Regions from separate parts of the Streptomyces sp. NPDC047061 genome, predicted to be linked through region 1. Evidence: riboswitches for the same ligand, from Rfam matches in the RefSeq annotation. Region 1 holds a riboswitch; each other region holds the start of a gene.

Region 1 (4,280 bases):
TGTCGCCTCGACGCTCGGCGTGAGCAACGCGCTGGTGCTGTACCACTTCTCGACGAAGGAGAAGCTGGTCGCCGCCGCCTTCACCTACGCCGCCGAGGGCGACCTGACGCATCTGCGCAAGCTCCTGGGCCGCCGTACGTCGGCGCTGCGCCGGCTGCGGGCGGCGGTGCGCTGGTACGCGCCGACGGGGCAGGCGAAGGGCTGGCGGCTGTGGATCGAGGGCTGGGCGGTGGCGTTGCGGGAACCCGCGCTGCGGGACGTCACCAAGGGCCTGGACCAGCAGTGGAAGGCGGCGATCGCGGAGGTCATCGCCGAGGGGGTGGCCGCGGGCGAGTTCCGGTGCCCCGACCCGACGGCGGCTGCGCTGCGGCTGACCGCGCTGCTCGACGGGCTCGCCGTCCAGCTGACGTCGTACCCGGGTGCCGTCCCCCGCGCCCGGGCGCAGGAGTGGGTCGACGAGGCCCTGGCGCGCGAACTGGGCCTGTCGGAGGAGAAGCAACCGGAGGAGAAGTAAGCGGCGGAGAAGTAAGGGGCGGCCCGCAAGGAGGCCACCCCTTACCCGCCGGTGCCGCCTCAAGCCACGGAAGCGATCCGCATCTTGATGTCGTCCGGGGAGAGCGCCCCCTTGGCCGTCACGTGGTCGCCGGAGGACTCGCCGCGCAGCCGGCGCCCGATCCAGGGGACCAGGTACTCGCGGGCCCAGTGCACGTCGTCGCGGCGGACCTCCAGGGTGCCGCGGGGCGGCAGCGGCGGCCACGGCTGGTCAGGGTCGGCCGGTACCTCGACGCCGAGCACCTGGCCGGCGCGCAGCGCCACGCGCGTGTGCCCGTCGGCCGAGAGATGCAGGCGGTCGCCGTCCCAGGCCCGGCGGTCCTGCACGGTCTTCAGGGACCACAGGTCCAGGACCGGGCAGCCGTACCGGTCGGCGATGGCCCGGACGTGCCCGTTGTACGTGGCGATCTTGCCGCGCAGATGCTTGAGGACGGGGACGCCCCGGGTGTCGAACCCGGTGGTCACCAGGACTGTGCCGATGGCCTCGGTCAGCTGGGCCACGGCCCGCTCGAACCGCTCGGCCACCTCGTCGGGGTCGGTGCCGGGGCGGATGATGTCGTTGCCGCCCGCGCAGAAGGAGACCAGATCCGGGGCGAGTGCCAGGGCCTGCGGCACCTGGTCCGCCACGATCTGGTCGAGCAGTTTCCCGCGCACGGCAAGGTTGGTGTACTCGAAGTCGCCCTCGGGCCGTCGGTCCGACAGCAGTACCGCGAACCGGTCGGCCCAGCCGACGAACGCCCCGTCGGGGCCGGGGTCGCCGACGCCCTCGGTGAAGCTGTCCCCCACCGCCGCGTACGACCCGATCACTGATGCATTGTCACTCTTCGAATCGTCTCCCACATCGGACCATGATTCACCTTCGACTGTGACCTACGCGACCGTAATAAGGGGTTGACGTTCGGTGAGATAAGACACTTTTAAATACTTTGCCAAGCTTGGAATAAGTCTCTGATCAGCGGCGTTGACGTGTCGATCACCGGACATGGAAACACCGAAGGCCGGACCCGGGGATCGGGGGTCCGGCCTTCGGAGTGTGTGTCGGACCGGTGCGCGCCGGGTCAGCCGACGGCGAGGCCCTTCGAGCGGAGGTAGGCGACCGGGTCCACGTCCGAGCCGTAGTCGGGGGTGGTGCGGATCTCGAAGTGGAGGTGCGGGCCGGTGACGTTGCCGGTCGCGCCGGAGAGGCCGATCTGCTGACCCGCGGTCACGGTCTGGCCGACCGAGACGGAGAGGGCGGAGAGGTGGCCGTACTGCGCGTAGTAGCCGTCGGCGAGCCGGACGACGACCTGGTTGCCGTAGGAGCCGCCCCAGCCTGCCGTGACGACCGTGCCCGTGCCGACGGCCTTGACCGGGGTGCCGGTCGGGACGACGAAGTCGACGCCCGTGTGGTACCCGCTGGACCACATGCCGCCGGCGACGTGGTAGCCGGTGCCGACGGTGGCACCGGTGACCGGAAGGGCGAAGCCGGAGGCACTCGTCACCGAGCCGTCCGACGCGGAGGCCGAGGAAGCCGAGGATGAGGTGGACGACGGCGAGGTGGACGACGGCGAGTTCGAGGGCGCCTCGGAACGGGAGCCGGAGTCCGCGGTGTCCGTCGTCGCGGCGTGCCGGCCGCCGAGCGCGAGCTCGAGGCCCGGGTGGATCAGCGAGGGGTTGTCGCCGACGGCCTCCCGGTTGTCGGCGTAGAGCCGGTGCCAGCCGCCGCGGACGTCGTGCTCGCGGGCGATCTTCGCGAGACAGTCGCCGGGCACCACGGTGTAGACGCGGTGCGCGGAATGCGCGGCGGAATTCTTCGCGGCCGTCTTCTTCACCGCGGTCTTCTCGACCGTGGGAAGCGACTGCGTGGCCTTTTCGGAAACGGACTGCGAGGTGGCCGCGTGGGCGCCGGTGGCCCCCATGAGCGGCAGCGCCAGGGCGGCGCCACCGGTTCCGGCGACGGCCATCGAGCGGGTGAGACGCTGGGACTTGGGGCGGCGGTGCTTACCCTTCGCGGGCATGGCGCATTCCTCTCCGGCGCCTGCGAGGTGAGCTGTCGGGTTCGGGCTGGAGCTGCCCGGCCACGCGGGAAGACGTGACTGCACCCCTGGCCGTCCCGGGAACCGGAACAGGCGGTCGTACCTGGTGGGTCCCCCGCTCCTGCCGGGCACGGGTGAGTGTGTGGGGACTCCGGGCGGCGGCAGGATTCGGCGTTCCGACCGGATGTGTGGCGAACGTAAGCGAGTGAGACGGACGCGGACAAGCGGCCGGTTCCGCCTGTCCGGGTTTCACTTGATCCGTTACCGGAAATCCCCGTCACCCTCCGTGAATTCCGGTCCTTTCGGTTTTCCAACCTTCTTGGAAAGCACCGCAATTACGTGAACATGACGCGCGACGGACGGTCACGAATATGACGCTCCTCACGCACGTCACACCACGTCCCCTTATTCCAGAGCGAGTTGTAATGAAGGCGCCAATTCGGACAGATGGGTTAGATGTGTCAGATCCGGCGGAGCCGGATGACCGACGCATCCAGGTCGCCCTTCAGCCCGGCGTGCAGCCCGTGATGCAACAGAACGGCACCTCGGTACACTTCGCCCGTTTCGCGGCATTCGTACGATTCCGTGGGATCGAGGCCCTGCAGTCGCAGCGCCGGCGCCGGCTCGCCGTAGCTCTGGGCCTGCAGCCAGGCGAGGACGACGGTCTCGTCGCCGAGCGTGTACTGCACCGCGCTGAGCCCGCCGGCCGGCGGCCGCAGCCGGAACTGGTCGCCGCGCTGCACGAGGGGCCGGATCTCCTTGTAGAGCTCCACCCAGCGCCCGGCCTCGGCGAGCTCCTCCTCGGTCCACTGCGAGAGGTCGCCGCCGACCCCGAGCGCCCCCGCCATCGAGCTGACGAAGCGGAAACGCAGACTGCTGACCCGGCCGTTGAGCTGGTGGTTCGGGCTGTCGGTGACCCAGGCGGACATCACCCGGGCGGGGTGGATCTGGCTGAAGCCGTGCTGGATGGCGAGCCGGTCCAGTGGGTCGGTGTTGTCGGAGGTCCACACCTCGTCGGTGCGGCTCATGATGCCGAGGTCGATCCGCCCGCCACCGCCGGAGCAGGACTCGATGGCGACGTCGGGGTGGGCCGCGCGGATCCGGTCGAGGAGGGCGTACAGCCCGCGGACGTGGTCGACCCACAGGCGCTGCGGGTAGGGCTCGCCGGGCCAGCCCGCGTCGGTGAAGCAGCGGTTGAAGTCCCATTTGACGTAGTCGATCGGGGCGCTGGACAGCAGCGTGTCGAGCTGCTCCCAGAGGTACTCCCGGACGTCCTCGCGGGCCAGGTTGAGGACGAGCTGGTTGCGCAGTTCTGTCCGCTTTCGCCCTTCCTGGTACTGCACCCAGTCGGGGTGCGCGCGGTACAGGTCGCTGTCCGGGTTCACCATCTCCGGCTCGACCCAGATGCCGAACTGCATGCCGAGGGCGTGCACGTAGTCGGCGAGCGGCTTGAGGCCCTTGGGGAAGCGGTCGAGGTTGGGTGTCCAGTCGCCGAGGCCGGCACGGTCGCTGGTGCGCTTGCCGAACCAGCCGTCGTCCACCACGAACAGCTCGATGCCGATCGCGGCCGCCCGCCGGGCGAGGGTGGCCTGCTGCTCCTCGGAGATGTCGAAGGTCGTGGCCTCCCAGGAGTTGAACAGCACGGGCCGGTCCCGGTCGGCGTCCGGGATGATGTACGCCCGCTGGTAGGCGTGCCAGGCACGGCTCGCCCCG
Region 2 (4,280 bases), on a different contig from region 1:
CAGGGCCTTGTCGGTGACCTTGACACTGCCGGTGACGCTGTGGGCCTTGGCCTTCTTCAGCAGCTTCCCGAAGTCGATCTTGACGCCGCCGTTGGTGCCCTTGGCGCCCTGGTGGATGTGCAGGTCGGTGGGCTTGGCGGTGCCGCGCCAGGTCACGGCGACGGTCACCTTGTCCCTCTTGACCTGGATGAACTCCAGCGCGGCGCCGTCCTTGTCCCCGACGGCGGGCCCACCGGCGACGGGGACCTCGTTGGCACCGCGCAGACTGGCGGCGAGGACCACGGAGGCGGCGGAGCCGTGGCTGGCGGCGGAGCTTTGGCTGGCGGCGGCGGATGCCGGGACGGCGGCACCGCCGAGAGCGGTGACGGTGACGGTGATGGCTGCGGCGACGAGGCTCTTGCGGCGCGATGCGTCGATGACCATGATTCCGTTTTCTCCCCCTGTGTCAGCCGACGCCCCCTGCGTCGGCTTCTGGGGAGGAGTACGGAACCCGTCCTGGATTGGACTCAGTCCAATTATGTGACCTGGGTCACACGCCGGATCATCCGGCTCGGTGCACCACCGCGTCGCACAGCTCCACCAGCGCGGCCTTCGGGTCGCACTCCGGCAGCGGAGCCAGCGCGGCCCGCGCCTCCTCCGCGTACCGGACCGCGTCCCGGCGGGCCAGCTCCAGAGCCGGATGCGCACGCAGCGCCGCCAGGGCCTCCGCGTGCCGTGCGTCGTCCGTGAGGTCGGAGTCCAGCAGCTCGCACAGGGCGACGTCCTCGGCCAGCCCCGACCGGGCGGCCAGCTCCCGCAGCCGCAGCACCGGAAGTGTGGGCACGCCCTCGCGGAGGTCGGTCCCCGGGGTCTTCCCGGACTCGTGGGAGTCGGAGGCGATGTCCAGGACGTCGTCGGCGAGCTGGAAGGCGACTCCGAGCCGTTCGCCGTACTGGGTGAGGACGTCGACGACCGTCTCGTCGGCACCGGACAGCATCGCGCCGAAGCGGCAGGAGACGGCGACCAGCGAGCCGGTCTTGCCGCTGAGCACGTCGAGGTAGTGGTCGACCGGGTCACGGCCGTCCGACGGACCGGCCGTCTCCAGGATCTGACCGGTCACCAGCCGTTCGAACGCGAGGGCCTGGACCCGGACCGCCTCGGGGCCGAGGTCGGCGAGGATCTGGGAGGCGCGGGCGAAGAGGAAGTCGCCGGTGAGGACCGCGAGCGAGTTGCCCCAGCGGGTGTTGGCGCTGTCGACACCGCGTCGTACGGCCGCCTCGTCCATGACGTCGTCGTGGTACAGCGTGGCCAGGTGGGTGAGCTCGACGACGACGGCCGACGGCACGACACCGGGCGCGTAGGGGTCGCCGAACTGCGCGGCGAGCATCACCAGCAGCGGGCGGAACCGCTTGCCTCCGGCCCGCACGAGGTGCTGCGCGGCCTCCGTGATGAACGGGACCTCGCTCTTGGTGGCTTCTAGCAAGCCTTCCTCGACAGCCGTCAATCCGGCCTGGACATCGGCTTCCAGAGCCTGGTCCCGCACGCTCAGCCCGAACGGCCCGACGACGGTCACGAGGGGTCTCCTGTCTGCTGGTGTCTACTGGCGATTACGCGGTTTGTCGATAGGTCGCTGCCCTCACTCAAGTCAGCGTATCCGGTCGGGTTTCGATCACCGATAGCGCCCACGGTTACACCCCGGGCGCTATCGGATCACGACCGTTATGTTTTTGATCAGCCGATACGACCTGACATCCACTGACTTAACAGGAAGTGCGGGCGCTTGTCCCGAACCGGGATACATGCCGTGTCCCCCACCGGCGGCAGACCTTCCACCTGAGCAGCGCCCGGAAACGGCCCCGGCTCCCCCGGCCGAAGTCACCTGCCCGGGCGCACCCCACCCGCGACCCGCCGGCCCCGCCGGGGACACCCGGCGCCCGAACGGCGGCGCCTCGTGCACACCTGCGCACCCTTCCTTCACGCGACCACGCACGGCGGCCTCCGCATCCCTCGAGCCACATTCCTTCACGCGCGCGCCCAACTTCCCACCCCGGGCGGGTCAGTGGCACGCACACGCACACGCACCGGGAGCCGCCGAGGTTGACGGAGGGCGCGCCAGAGAAGTACCTAATCAGACAATTCGGACTAATCATTGAAATCACTGCATTAGCACCCATTCCACCACCTCCAGGTCGGGCAATCCACGCGAATGGAAGCGTGCCGCCTTTCCGTCGAACCAGGAAAAAGGTGGATTCCAGGAATCCCTGGTGCCCGATTTGCCGTTATTGCTCTTTCGTGAAGTAGGTCACGCGGGCCCGAGTGACGCAAGGCCCGCCACGCCCCTCCTTCCCCTTCGCCCGCAGGCCAGTTGAGGGTTGGCAAACGCAAAGGATCAAGTACCCCATACACCTCAGTAAAAGGTCAATCGGTGTGTTGTGCGCATCAGGTACTTGTTCCTGACATGTGCCCTCGCATACGTTCCCGCTCGCCGGGCGGACGCCGAATCCTGCCGCCGCCCGTCGTAACCCATCGACGAGTTCATTCGCACGGCAGGAGCGGGGGATCCAGGTAAGTCGCCGGACCGGGCGGCCGACGTCAGCGGACGGACGTCGCTCCGGAACGGCTAGGGGTTAAGTCGCATCACCTTCGGGCGGTGCGGCCGGGCACTCCCCGGGCCCGAACCCGACAGCTCACCTCGCAGGCGACGGAGAGGAAAACGCCATGTCTGCTGCCGCCCAGCACCGCACTCCCCGCCGTAACCGCATCATCCGCACGCTCGTCGTCGCCGGTACCGGCGCCGCCGTTCTCGCCCTCCCGCTCATCGGGGCGACCGCCGCCTCCGCCGCCGGGTCCTCCACCACGACGGCCTCGACCACCCTCGCCGGGTACCCGAACAACCTCGACGGCTGGATCCGCGAGTCGCTCGCGATCATGCGGGAGAAGCGCATCCCGGGCACCTACAACGGCATCTACCGCAACCTGATGCGGGAGTCCTCCGGCAACCCGCGGGCCATCAACCTCTGGGACTCCAACGCGGCCAAGGGCATCCCGTCCAAGGGCCTGCTCCAGGTCATCGACCCGACGTTCAAGGCCTACCACGTGGACGGCACGTCGTTCGACATCTACGACCCGGTCGCGAACATCACCGCCGCCTGCAACTACGCCGCCGCGCGGTACGGCTCGATCGACAACGTCCACGGCGCGTACTGACCCGACCGACGTCCCGCGCGTCAGTCGAAGAGTCTTTCGAGGACGACGGCGATGCCGTCGTCCTCGTTCGACGCGGTGATCTCGTCGGCCAGCGCCTTGAGTTCGGGGTGCGCGTTGGCCATCGCCACCCCGTGGGCCGCCCACTCGAACATCGGGATGTCGTTGGGCATGTCCCCGAAGGCGATGGCCTGTCCGGGGCTCAGCCCCAGATGGCCGGCGGCCAGCGCGAGCCCGGTCGCCTTGGTCACCCCGCAGGGCTGGAGTTCGACGGTCCCCGGCCCCGACATCGTGACCGTCGCCAGCGAACCGACCACCGAGCGGGCGGTCGCCGCCAGTTCGTCGTCGGACAGGGTGTGGTGGCGCAGCAGCACCTTGCTGATGGGCGCGCACCACAGGTCGTCACGGCGGGCGACGCGCAGCGCGGGCAGCGTGGGGTGGGGCATCAGATAGCCCGGCTCGATGAGCGTGAGCCCGTCCACGCCGTCCTGGTCGACCGCCGCGTACACCTGGCCCACCTCGGCCTCGATCTTGCCGAGCGCGGTCTCCGCCAGTTCCCGGTCCAGGGTGACCGACCACAGCAGCCGGTCCGCGCCGGCGTCGTACACCTGCGCGCCCTGCCCGCAGACCGCGAGTCCCGTGCAGCCCAGGTCGTCGAGGAGCGGGCGCACTCTCGGCGCGGGGCGGCCGGTCACCACGAGATGCCGGGCACCCGCCCGGCCGGCCCGCGCGAGCGCGGCGAGCGACCGTTCCGAGAGGGTGTCGTCGTCGCGCAGCAGCGTGCCGTCCAGGTCGGTGGCGATCAGTGAGTACGGGGAGGGTGCGACCATGATCAGAGAATACGGACAGCACGCCCCTGGGACTCACTGCTCGTTTCGGCCTCAAGTGGCGCCCGCCGCCTCCGTGATGGGGCCGTCGTCGGTGGCGGGCGTTACGTTTTCGCTGAGCCGGTCGCACTGATCCGACGGGGTGCCGGCGGTGACGGGCGGGCGGGTGGACGACGACGGCCGCGGACCATATGTGGCGATCGACGACAACACGGAGAGCCGGTACGAGGCCGAAAGACGCCCCGAGGACCCGGTCGGCGGGGCACTGTG
Region 3 (4,280 bases), on a different contig from region 1:
GCTTCGAGCGCACCAACTACTTCGAAACCATGCCCGCCCACCAGCTGGAGCTCGCCCTCTGGCTGGAGGCCGACCGGATGGGCTCCCTGCTCGCCGCCCTGGACGACGAGTCGATGGAGAACCAGCGGGACGTCGTCAAGAACGAGCGCCGCCAGCGCTACGACAACGTGCCCTACGGCACCGCGTTCGAGAAACTGACCGCGCTCGCCTACCCGGAGGGCCACCCCTACCACCACACGCCGATCGGCTCGATGGCGGACCTGGACGCGGCCACCCTGGAGGACGCGCGCGCGTTCTTCCGCACCTACTACGCGCCCAACAACGCGGTCCTGTCGGTCGTCGGCGACATCGACCCGGAGCAGACCCTCGCCTGGGTCGAGAGGTACTTCGGCTCCATCCCGGCGCACGACGGCAAGCCGACTCCGCGCGACGGCTCGCTGCCCGACATCATGGGCGGGCAGCTGCGCGAGGTCGTCGTGGAGGAGGTCCCGGCGCGGGCGCTGATGGCCGCCTACCGGCTCCCGGAGGACGGCACGCGCGTGTCCGACGCGGCCGACCTGGCGCTCACCGTCCTCGGCGGCGGCGAGTCCTCCCGCCTCTACAACCGCCTGGTACGTCGCGACCGTACGGCCGTCGCCGCCGGCTTCGGCCTGCTGCGGCTGGCCGGGGCGCCCTCCCTGGGCTGGCTCGACGTGAAGACCTCCGGTGACGTCGAGGTGCCGGTCATCGAGACCGCCATCGACGAGGAGCTCGCCCGGTTCGCCGAGGAGGGCCCGACGCCCGAGGAAATGGAGCGCGCCCAGGCCCAGTTGGAGCGCGAGTGGCTGGACCGGCTGGGCACCGTCGCGGGCCGCGCGGACGAACTGTGCCGCTTCGCCGTCCTGTTCGGCGACCCGCAGCTCGCCCTGACCGCCGTCCAGCGCGTCCTGACGGTCACCGCCGAGGAGGTCCAGGAGGTGGCCAAGGCCCGGCTGCGTCCCGACAACCGCGCGGTGCTCGTCTACGAGCCGCTGTCCGCGGAGTCCGCCGAGCACACCCAGGAGGCGGGCCGCGGCGAGGACCCCGAGCAGGAAGCCACCGTAGAGGCCGGCAACGAGAACGAGGAGACGGCCAAGTGACCGAGCTCGCCACCATGGACTTCCACCCCCAGCCACAGCCGGGCGAGGCCAAGCCCTGGGCCTTCCCCGCCCCGGAGCGCGGCACCCTGGACAACGGCCTGACCGTGCTGCGCTGCCACCGCCCGGGCCAGCAGGTCGTCGCCGTCGAGGTGCTCCTGGACGCGCCCCTGGACGCCGAGCCGGCCGGCCTGGACGGCGTCGCCACCATCATGGCGCGCGCCTTCTCCGAGGGCACCGACAAGCACTCCGCCGAGGAGTACGCCGCCGAGCTGGAGCGGGCCGGCGCCACCCTCGACGCGCACGCCGACCACCCCGGCGTCCGGATCAGCCTGGAGGTCCCGGCCTCCCGGCTCGCCAAGGGCCTCGGGCTGCTGTCCGACGCGCTCAGGGCGCCCGCCTTCGCCGACAGCGAGGTCGAGCGGCTGGTCCGCAACCGCCTCGACGAGATCCCGCACGAGCTGGCCAACCCCAGCCGCCGGGCCGCCAAGCAGCTCTACAAGGAGCTCTTCCCGGCCACCGCGCGGATCTCCCGCCCGCGCCAGGGCACCGAGGACACCGTCGAGAAGATCGACGCGGCCGCCGTCCGCGCCTTCTACGACCGGCACGTGCGCCCGGCCACGGCCACCGCGGTCGTCGTCGGCGACCTGACCGGCATCGACCTGGACGAGCTGCTCGGCGAGACCCTGGGCGCCTGGCGGGCCGCCACCGGGCAGCCCCGCCCGGTCCCGTCCGTGACCGCCGACGACACCGGCCGGGTCGTCATCGTGGACCGCCCGGGCGCCGTCCAGACCCAGTTGCTCATCGGCCGCGTCGGTTCCGACCGGCACGACCGTGTCTGGCCCGCCCAGGTGCTCGGCACCTACTGCCTGGGCGGCACCCTCACCTCCCGCCTGGACCGCGTCCTGCGCGAGGAGAAGGGCTACACCTACGGCGTCCGCTCCTTCGGGCAGGTCCTGCGGTCCGCCCCGGACGGCACCGGTGTCTCGATGCTCGCCATCAGCGGCTCCGTGGACACCCCGAACACCGGCCCGGCCCTGTCGGACCTGTGGACGGTGCTGCGCACGCTCGCCGCCGACGGCCTCACGGACGCCGAGCGCGACGTGGCCGTGCAGAACCTCGTCGGGGTGGCGCCGCTCAAGTACGAGACGGCGGCGGCCGTCGCGGGCACCCTGGCCGACCAGGTCGAGCAGTACCTGCCCGACGACTTCCAGGCCACGCTGTACCGGCAACTGGCCGCCACCGGCACCGTGGAGGCCACCGCGGCGGTCGTGAACGCCTTCCCGGTGGACCGCCTGGTGACCGTCCTCGTCGGGGACGCGGCGCAGATCAAGGAGCCCGTCGAGGCCCTCGGCATCGGCGAAGTCACGGTCGTCGCCGCGGAGTAGGGAACAGGCGGCTGAAGAGCCCTGGTGACCGCCGGGTCATCAGGGCTCTCGCATGTCCGAATTGAGGTGGAGGTTGCCTGTCTGCCCTGTGGGATGCGCTACAAAAACCGCGTTCCGTTTGGGCGGGGGGAGAGCGGCCTCGTAGGTTCTTCCGGGCTGTCCGTCAGGCACCGCGCCGCATCCGCGGCACCGGACAGTCATCGCCGAGTCCCCGCATGGCGCGAGCCAGGGGAGCCGGGGACCCACGCAGTCCCTGGGGTGAATCGGGCGCCCGCGCGTGTCGCGAGGGGGCCCGTAGGAGACCTTCCTGCTCCGAACCCGTCAGCTAACCCGGTAGGCGAGAGGGAAGGAAAGGACCAGCCTCTACATGGCGTTCATGTGCGCCTCCGGGAAGCACCGTCGTCCCGGCCGGGTGAAGCGCACCACCGCGCAGGCCGCCGGTATCGCGGCCCTCACCACCACCGGTGTCATCGGCACCGTCTCCGCCGCCCCGGCGCTCGCCGCCGAGAACTCCGTCGAGCAGACCGGCCTCACCCCGGTCATCACGCTCAGCGACTCGGTCGTCGAGCAGATCGACGCCCAGGCCGCGGCGCAGCAGGCCGCCGCCGACCGCAAGGCCGCCGAGGAGGCCGCCCGCAAGGAGGCCGCCGCCGAGGCCAAGAAGGAGCACGAGGCCGAGGTGCGGGCGGCCCGCGCGGCCGAGCGCAAGCGCCTCAACACCTTCGTCGCGCCGATCAGCGACTCCTACGTCTCCACCGGCTACAAGACCGGCGGCTCCCTGTGGTCCTCCGGCGCCCACACGGGCATCGACTTCCACGCCGCCGGCGGCACGGTCGTGCACGCCGTCGGCACCGGCACGGTCGTCTCCACCGGCTGGGGCGGGGCGTACGGCAACGAGATCGTCATCAAGATGGCCGACGGCATGTACACCCAGTACGGCCACCTCTCCTCCATCGGCGTCTCGGTGGGCCAGAAGGTCACCCCCGGCCAGCAGATCGGCCTCTCCGGTTCGACCGGCAACACCACCGGCCCGCACCTTCACTTCGAGGCCCGCACCACCCCGGACTACGGCTCCGACGTCGACCCGGTCGCCTACCTCCGCAAGCACGGCGTGAACGTCTGAGGGAGCTGGACGCGGGTCCGGCGCCGAGACCGACGGACCGAGCGCGCTTTGCCGGGTGCGGGTGCGTCGTGGCTGGTCGCGCAGTTCCCCGCGCCCCTTTCAGGGGCGTCACGCGCAGCGCCCCTTCAGGGGCGGCGACGACAACCCGTGAGATCTTCCGGAGCCCCGGCCCCTGTGCCGGGGCTTTCGTCGTTTTCGTGCACCCGGTGTCCAAAATATATCCCTGGATTCCGGCCCGCCGTCGGAAATTCCGGCTCATTGCAATAGAGTCACGGAACGGGCGCCACTTGGAGGCGTTTCACGGGGATTAAGGCGGAGGTCGGTCATGCGTATTCCGGCGCACTCGGTATGCACGGCGATCCGGGACGACATCGTCGCGGGTGTCTACGAGCGCGGCAGCCGGCTCACCGAGGAACTCCTGGCCCGCCGCTACGGGGTCTCGCGCGTCCCCGTCCGTGAGGCCCTGCGCACCCTGGAGGCCGAGGGCTTCGTCGTGACGCGCCGGCACGCGGGCGCGTGCGTCGCCGAACCGACCGAACAGGAGGCCGCCGACCTGCTGGAGATGCGCATGCTCCTGGAACCGCTCGGCGCCTCCAGGGCCGCCCAGCGCCGCACCGAGGCCCACCTCAAGGTGCTGCGCGGACTGGTGCGGCT
Region 4 (4,280 bases), on a different contig from region 1:
CGTCGGCCTGCACATCATCGGCATCGCCGCGCTCCTCGGCGGCTTCCTCACCCAGATGAAGGCGATGGGCCAGGGCACGGCCCGGTTCGTCCCCGGGATGCTGCACGGCGCGTTCACCATGCTCGCGACCGGGGTGATCCTGGTCGGCCTCAACGAGGCCGACGACCACCACGTCAACACCGTCAAGATCGGCGTGAAGCTCGCGCTGCTGATCGTGATCCTCGGTCTCGTCTACGTGAAACGGGACGACGAGAAGGTGGAGAAGGGCGCCTTCGGGCTGGTGGGTCTGCTCACGGTGGCGAACATCTTCATCGCCGTCCTGTGGACGTGACCCCCGGTATCCCCGGCATCCCCGGCGTCCTCAGCGGGCCTTCCTGAGGCCGGCACGGGCGGCCGCCGCCGCGCCGGCCGCCACCGCCAGCCAGGCCGCCACCGTGACCCACACCAGGACCCGCCCCGGCCACTTCAGCCACGGCACGCCGACGGCGGCCGCCACCGAGAGCGTCGCCGTCGCCGTCATCCCCATCGGGAACACCGTCGCCCAGCGGCGCACGTCGTAACGCGGCCGGGGCCATGCCACCTCCGCGGCCAGCAGGACGACGTACCAGGCCAGGTCGAGGACCAGCAGCGCCACCGTCACCACACGCAGGACACCGCGGTCGTCGTCGTTCCACAGGTACAGTCGCGCGGTGTCGGCGGCCAGCAGCCTCGCCCCGGCCAGCGCCGAGATCGCGAGCGCGCCGCCCGCCACCCACTGGTCACCGGGCCCCTCGGCGATCTGCCGCCACTCGAACCGCGGTACGGCGAGCCCGTACATCGCCAGCCCCAGCCAGAAGAGGACCAGCGAGAGGTGGGCGAGCCACGCCGTCGTCACGGCCGCCGCCAGCGTCGCTCCCAGTACGGCCAGGCCCTGCGTGGCCACACAGGCCAGGAACACCGCGCCGGGCATCCTCGGCTTCCAGTGCCGCACGACGAGGACCAGCAGCGGCGGCCACAGCACCGCCGACAGCGCCAGCAGGGCCTCGGCGAGGGGCTGCCACCCGAGCGCCGAGAACTCCGTCCCAGCACCGTCGTCGCCGCCACGGCGGTGAGCGCGCCAGGCGTCCGCGCCTCCGCCGCCCAGTGCCGGCGATCGAGCGCCAGCCGTACGACGAAGTCCGCGGCCAGCGCCGCCCACATCACGCAGGCAAGCACCAGCGCCACCCGGGACACGGTCTCCGCCCCCGCCAGGTGCAGCCCCACCGACATGATGCCGGTGGCCATCACAGCGGCCCCGGCCGCGGCCGGACGCCACGCCGACCAGGCGGGGAGGGGGAAATACCGGACATGCCGCTGATGCTAGGGAGGGCCGGCCACGGCACGAACGGGCCACGCGCGCGTGCGGCCCGAAAACCCCGCGGCGGCGGGAAGCGGCGCCGGAAGGGGCGGCGGGAAGGGGCGGCGGGAACGGGGTGCGAGCGGATGCGTGGAAGCGGCCGGGGGCGCGCGAGGCGGATGCGCGAGGCGGTGCTCGGATCGCGTCGAGGTGCGATCAGGTGCGGGGGAGTGCCAGGGGGCGCCCGAGGTGTGGTGGGCGCCCCATCGGGTCAGGCCGGGCGTACCACGCTGTGGATGATCGACTCGCCGCCGTAGTAGATCGACTCCTCCCGGACGTAAGCGCCGGGCTTGGGGGCGTGGATCATCATGCCGTCCCCGATGTAGATGCCGACGTGGCTGACGTCGTCGTAGAAGAAGACCAGGTCGCCGGGTCGGGCGTCGGCGAGGGAGACGGTGGTGCCGGCGTTCACCTGGTCGTAGGTGGTGCGCGGCAGGGAGACGCCCGCGGCCTTCCAGGCGGCCTGGGAGAGCCCGGAGCAGTCGTAGGAGCCGGGACCGGTGGCGCCCCACACGTACGGCTTGCCGATCTGTGCGCGGGCGAAGGCGATCGCCTTGGCGGCCTTCGTGGCGTAGGTGGAGGAGCCGGAGGACGAGCCGGAGGACGAGCCGCTCGACGTCGAGGACGACGAGGTCCCCTGGTCGGCGGCCGCGGCCTGCTGCTTCGCCAGTTCCGCCGCCTTGCGGGCCGCCGCTTCCTCCTGCCGCTTCTCGAGCGCCGCCAGCCGGGCCTTCTCCGCGGCCGTCAGCTGCGACAGCAGCTCCCGCGCCGAGGCCAGCTTGGTCTGGACGGTGGTCTTGGCGGTCTTGAGGTCGTCCTGCGTCTCGGTGAGCGTCTCGAGGCTCTTGGCGGCCTCCTGGCGCTTCTTCATGGTCGCGGACTGCTGGGTGACGTAGTCGTCGACCGCGTCCTTCTGACGCGAGGTCAGGCGGCTCATCAACTGGTCCTGCTCGAAGTAGTCCTGGGGACTGTCCGCGAGCAGGAAGGTCGCCGTGTCGGAAACGCTCGTCCCGGTCCGGTACTGGGCCGCGGCGAACGAACCCAGCTCCTCACGCGCCTTGTTCAGCCGGTCCGTGCGCTCGGCGACGTCGTCGAGCAGGGTGTCGACCTGCTTGCGCTGTTTGCCGGTCCGTTCCTTGGCCGCGTTGTACTTCTCGGTCGCCGACTCCGCCTGCCGGTAGAGCGAGTCGACCTTCTTCTCGACCTCCTCCAGGCTCGGCTTGCCGTCCTCGGGGGGTGCGGCCTCGGCCGTCTGGGAGAGCAGGGCCACGGAGGTGAGGGCTGCGGTGGCCAGCGCGGGGGTGCGTATGCCCGCCGCGCGTATTCCTGACGGCCGGGACTTGCGGTGCGACGCCAACGGAGGCGACTCCTTCCATGTTCCGCCTACCGAGTTAGCTGTCGGGTTCGGGCGGGTGGTTCGGAAGGGTTGCCCTACGGTCCGCTCCCCGGAGGGGAGTCGGGACCGATTCACCCCGGGATCGGTGTGGGTCCCCGGCTCCGGATGCGCGGCGGCGCCCCGGACTCGGCGGAGGCCGTGCGGCCCGGCGATGTTCGCCGGTGGAGGTCGTACGGCCTGCCTGGCACGCTAACCAACTCGTGTGGCCTCTGTGAAGTTTGATGTGCGATATGCCCGATACATTTTCGTGACCTTGTTGTTGAGGCCGGTTCAGGCAAGGTTGTCTGGGGTGGTATGGGCGACTTGTCGGGGAAGGGGGTGGTGGTTCGCCGTCGGTGCCCGCGACACCGTGGAGTGCGTCGGCCTGCCGTGACGGAGCGGATCTGTTCGGTCACCCGGGCGAGTTTCCGGGGCGGCGGCCGGTTGTCGGTGGGGCGCCCTAGACTCGGAGAGCGATGAGCAGCCTCTTTGACGACAGCTTCCTGGCGAGCCTCCAGGCCCCCCGCGGCCATGACGAGGAACCTCCGCCGCCGCCCGAGGACGAGCACGCTCCGGAGTCGATTCCGGACGATCTGTTCGGCGGGAAGTTCGACGTGCCCCCGGACCGGGACGCCTACTACCGCGACGGCGCCGCCCGCCCGGCCCTGGACCCGGCCGCGCTCCTGGACGGGCTGAACGAGAACCAGCGGGCGGCCGTCGTGCACGCCGGCTCGCCGCTGCTCATCGTGGCCGGCGCCGGTTCCGGCAAGACCCGGGTACTCACCCACCGCATCGCCCACCTGCTCGGCGCGCGCCAGGTGCACCCGGGCCAGATCCTCGCGATCACCTTCACCAACAAGGCCGCGGGCGAGATGAAGGAGCGGGTCGAGCACCTCGTCGGCCCGCGCGCCCACGCGATGTGGGTGATGACCTTCCACAGCGCCTGTGTCCGGATCCTCCGGAGGGAGAGCAAGAAGCTCGGCTTCACCTCCTCCTTCTCGATCTACGACGCGGCCGACTCCAAGCGCCTGATGGCCCTGGTCTGCCGGGACCTGGACCTGGACCCCAAGCGCTACCCGCCCAAGTCCTTCAGCGCCAAGATCAGCAACCTGAAGAACGAGCTGATCGACGAGGAGGACTTCGCCGCCCAGGCCACCGACGGATTCGAGAAGACCCTCGCCCAGGCCTACGCCATGTACCAGTCGCGGCTGCGCGAGGCGAACGCCCTCGACTTCGACGACCTGATCATGACGACGGTCAACCTGCTGCGCGCCTTCCCGGACGTCGCCGAGCACTACCGCCGCCGCTTCCGGCACGTCCTGGTCGACGAGTACCAGGACACCAACCACGCCCAGTACGCCCTGGTGCGCGAGCTCGTCGGCACCGGCACGGGCACGCGAGCCGACGGCGCCGACACCCCGCCCGGCGGGCACGACCTGCCCCCCGCCGAACTCTGCGTCGTCGGTGACGCCGACCAGTCGATCTACGCCTTCCGGGGTGCGACGATCCGCAACATCCTCCAGTTCGAGG

The links. Region 1 has a riboswitch for cyclic di-AMP ahead of ABZ887_RS19260 (LysM peptidoglycan-binding domain-containing M23 family metallopeptidase). Riboswitches for the same ligand answer to the same signal wherever they lie in the genome.
Region 2: it holds a riboswitch for cyclic di-AMP, as region 1 does, so the genes downstream of both, ABZ887_RS04390 (transglycosylase SLT domain-containing protein) here and ABZ887_RS19260 (LysM peptidoglycan-binding domain-containing M23 family metallopeptidase) in region 1, are expected to answer to the same signal.
Region 3: it holds a riboswitch for cyclic di-AMP, as region 1 does, so the genes downstream of both, ABZ887_RS44245 (M23 family metallopeptidase) here and ABZ887_RS19260 (LysM peptidoglycan-binding domain-containing M23 family metallopeptidase) in region 1, are expected to answer to the same signal.
Region 4: it holds a riboswitch for cyclic di-AMP, as region 1 does, so the genes downstream of both, ABZ887_RS05475 (NlpC/P60 family protein) here and ABZ887_RS19260 (LysM peptidoglycan-binding domain-containing M23 family metallopeptidase) in region 1, are expected to answer to the same signal.

Annotation. Positions count from the first base shown of each region.
Region 1 covers NZ_JBEYVI010000012.1:62,465-66,744, reverse strand. The annotation lists gene ABZ887_RS19270 (TetR family transcriptional regulator C-terminal domain-containing protein) at 1-514, shown strand, start outside; gene ABZ887_RS19265 (SGNH/GDSL hydrolase family protein) at 574-1,359, opposite strand; gene ABZ887_RS19260 (LysM peptidoglycan-binding domain-containing M23 family metallopeptidase) at 1,611-2,549, opposite strand; cyclic di-AMP (ydaO/yuaA leader) riboswitch at 2,554-2,714, opposite strand; gene ABZ887_RS19255 (alpha-galactosidase) at 3,029-4,280, opposite strand, start outside.
Region 2 covers NZ_JBEYVI010000002.1:217,126-221,405, reverse strand. The annotation lists gene ABZ887_RS04400 (CHRD domain-containing protein) at 1-423, opposite strand, end outside; gene ABZ887_RS04395 (polyprenyl synthetase family protein) at 542-1,552, opposite strand; cyclic di-AMP (ydaO/yuaA leader) riboswitch at 2,497-2,693, shown strand; gene ABZ887_RS04390 (transglycosylase SLT domain-containing protein) at 2,698-3,186, shown strand; gene ABZ887_RS04385 (HAD family hydrolase) at 3,207-4,013, opposite strand; gene ABZ887_RS04380 (hypothetical protein) at 4,162-4,280, shown strand, end outside.
Region 3 covers NZ_JBEYVI010000051.1:53,810-58,089, forward strand. The annotation lists gene ABZ887_RS44235 (pitrilysin family protein) at 1-1,118, shown strand, start outside; gene ABZ887_RS44240 (pitrilysin family protein) at 1,115-2,503, shown strand; cyclic di-AMP (ydaO/yuaA leader) riboswitch at 2,695-2,858, shown strand; gene ABZ887_RS44245 (M23 family metallopeptidase) at 2,871-3,626, shown strand; gene ABZ887_RS44250 (GntR family transcriptional regulator) at 3,952-4,280, shown strand, end outside.
Region 4 covers NZ_JBEYVI010000002.1:431,056-435,335, forward strand. The annotation lists gene ABZ887_RS05465 (hypothetical protein) at 1-331, shown strand, start outside; partial or broken gene ABZ887_RS05470 (tellurite resistance/C4-dicarboxylate transporter family protein) at 362-1,305, opposite strand; gene ABZ887_RS05475 (NlpC/P60 family protein) at 1,587-2,732, opposite strand; cyclic di-AMP (ydaO/yuaA leader) riboswitch at 2,741-2,913, opposite strand; gene pcrA (DNA helicase PcrA) at 3,227-4,280, shown strand, end outside.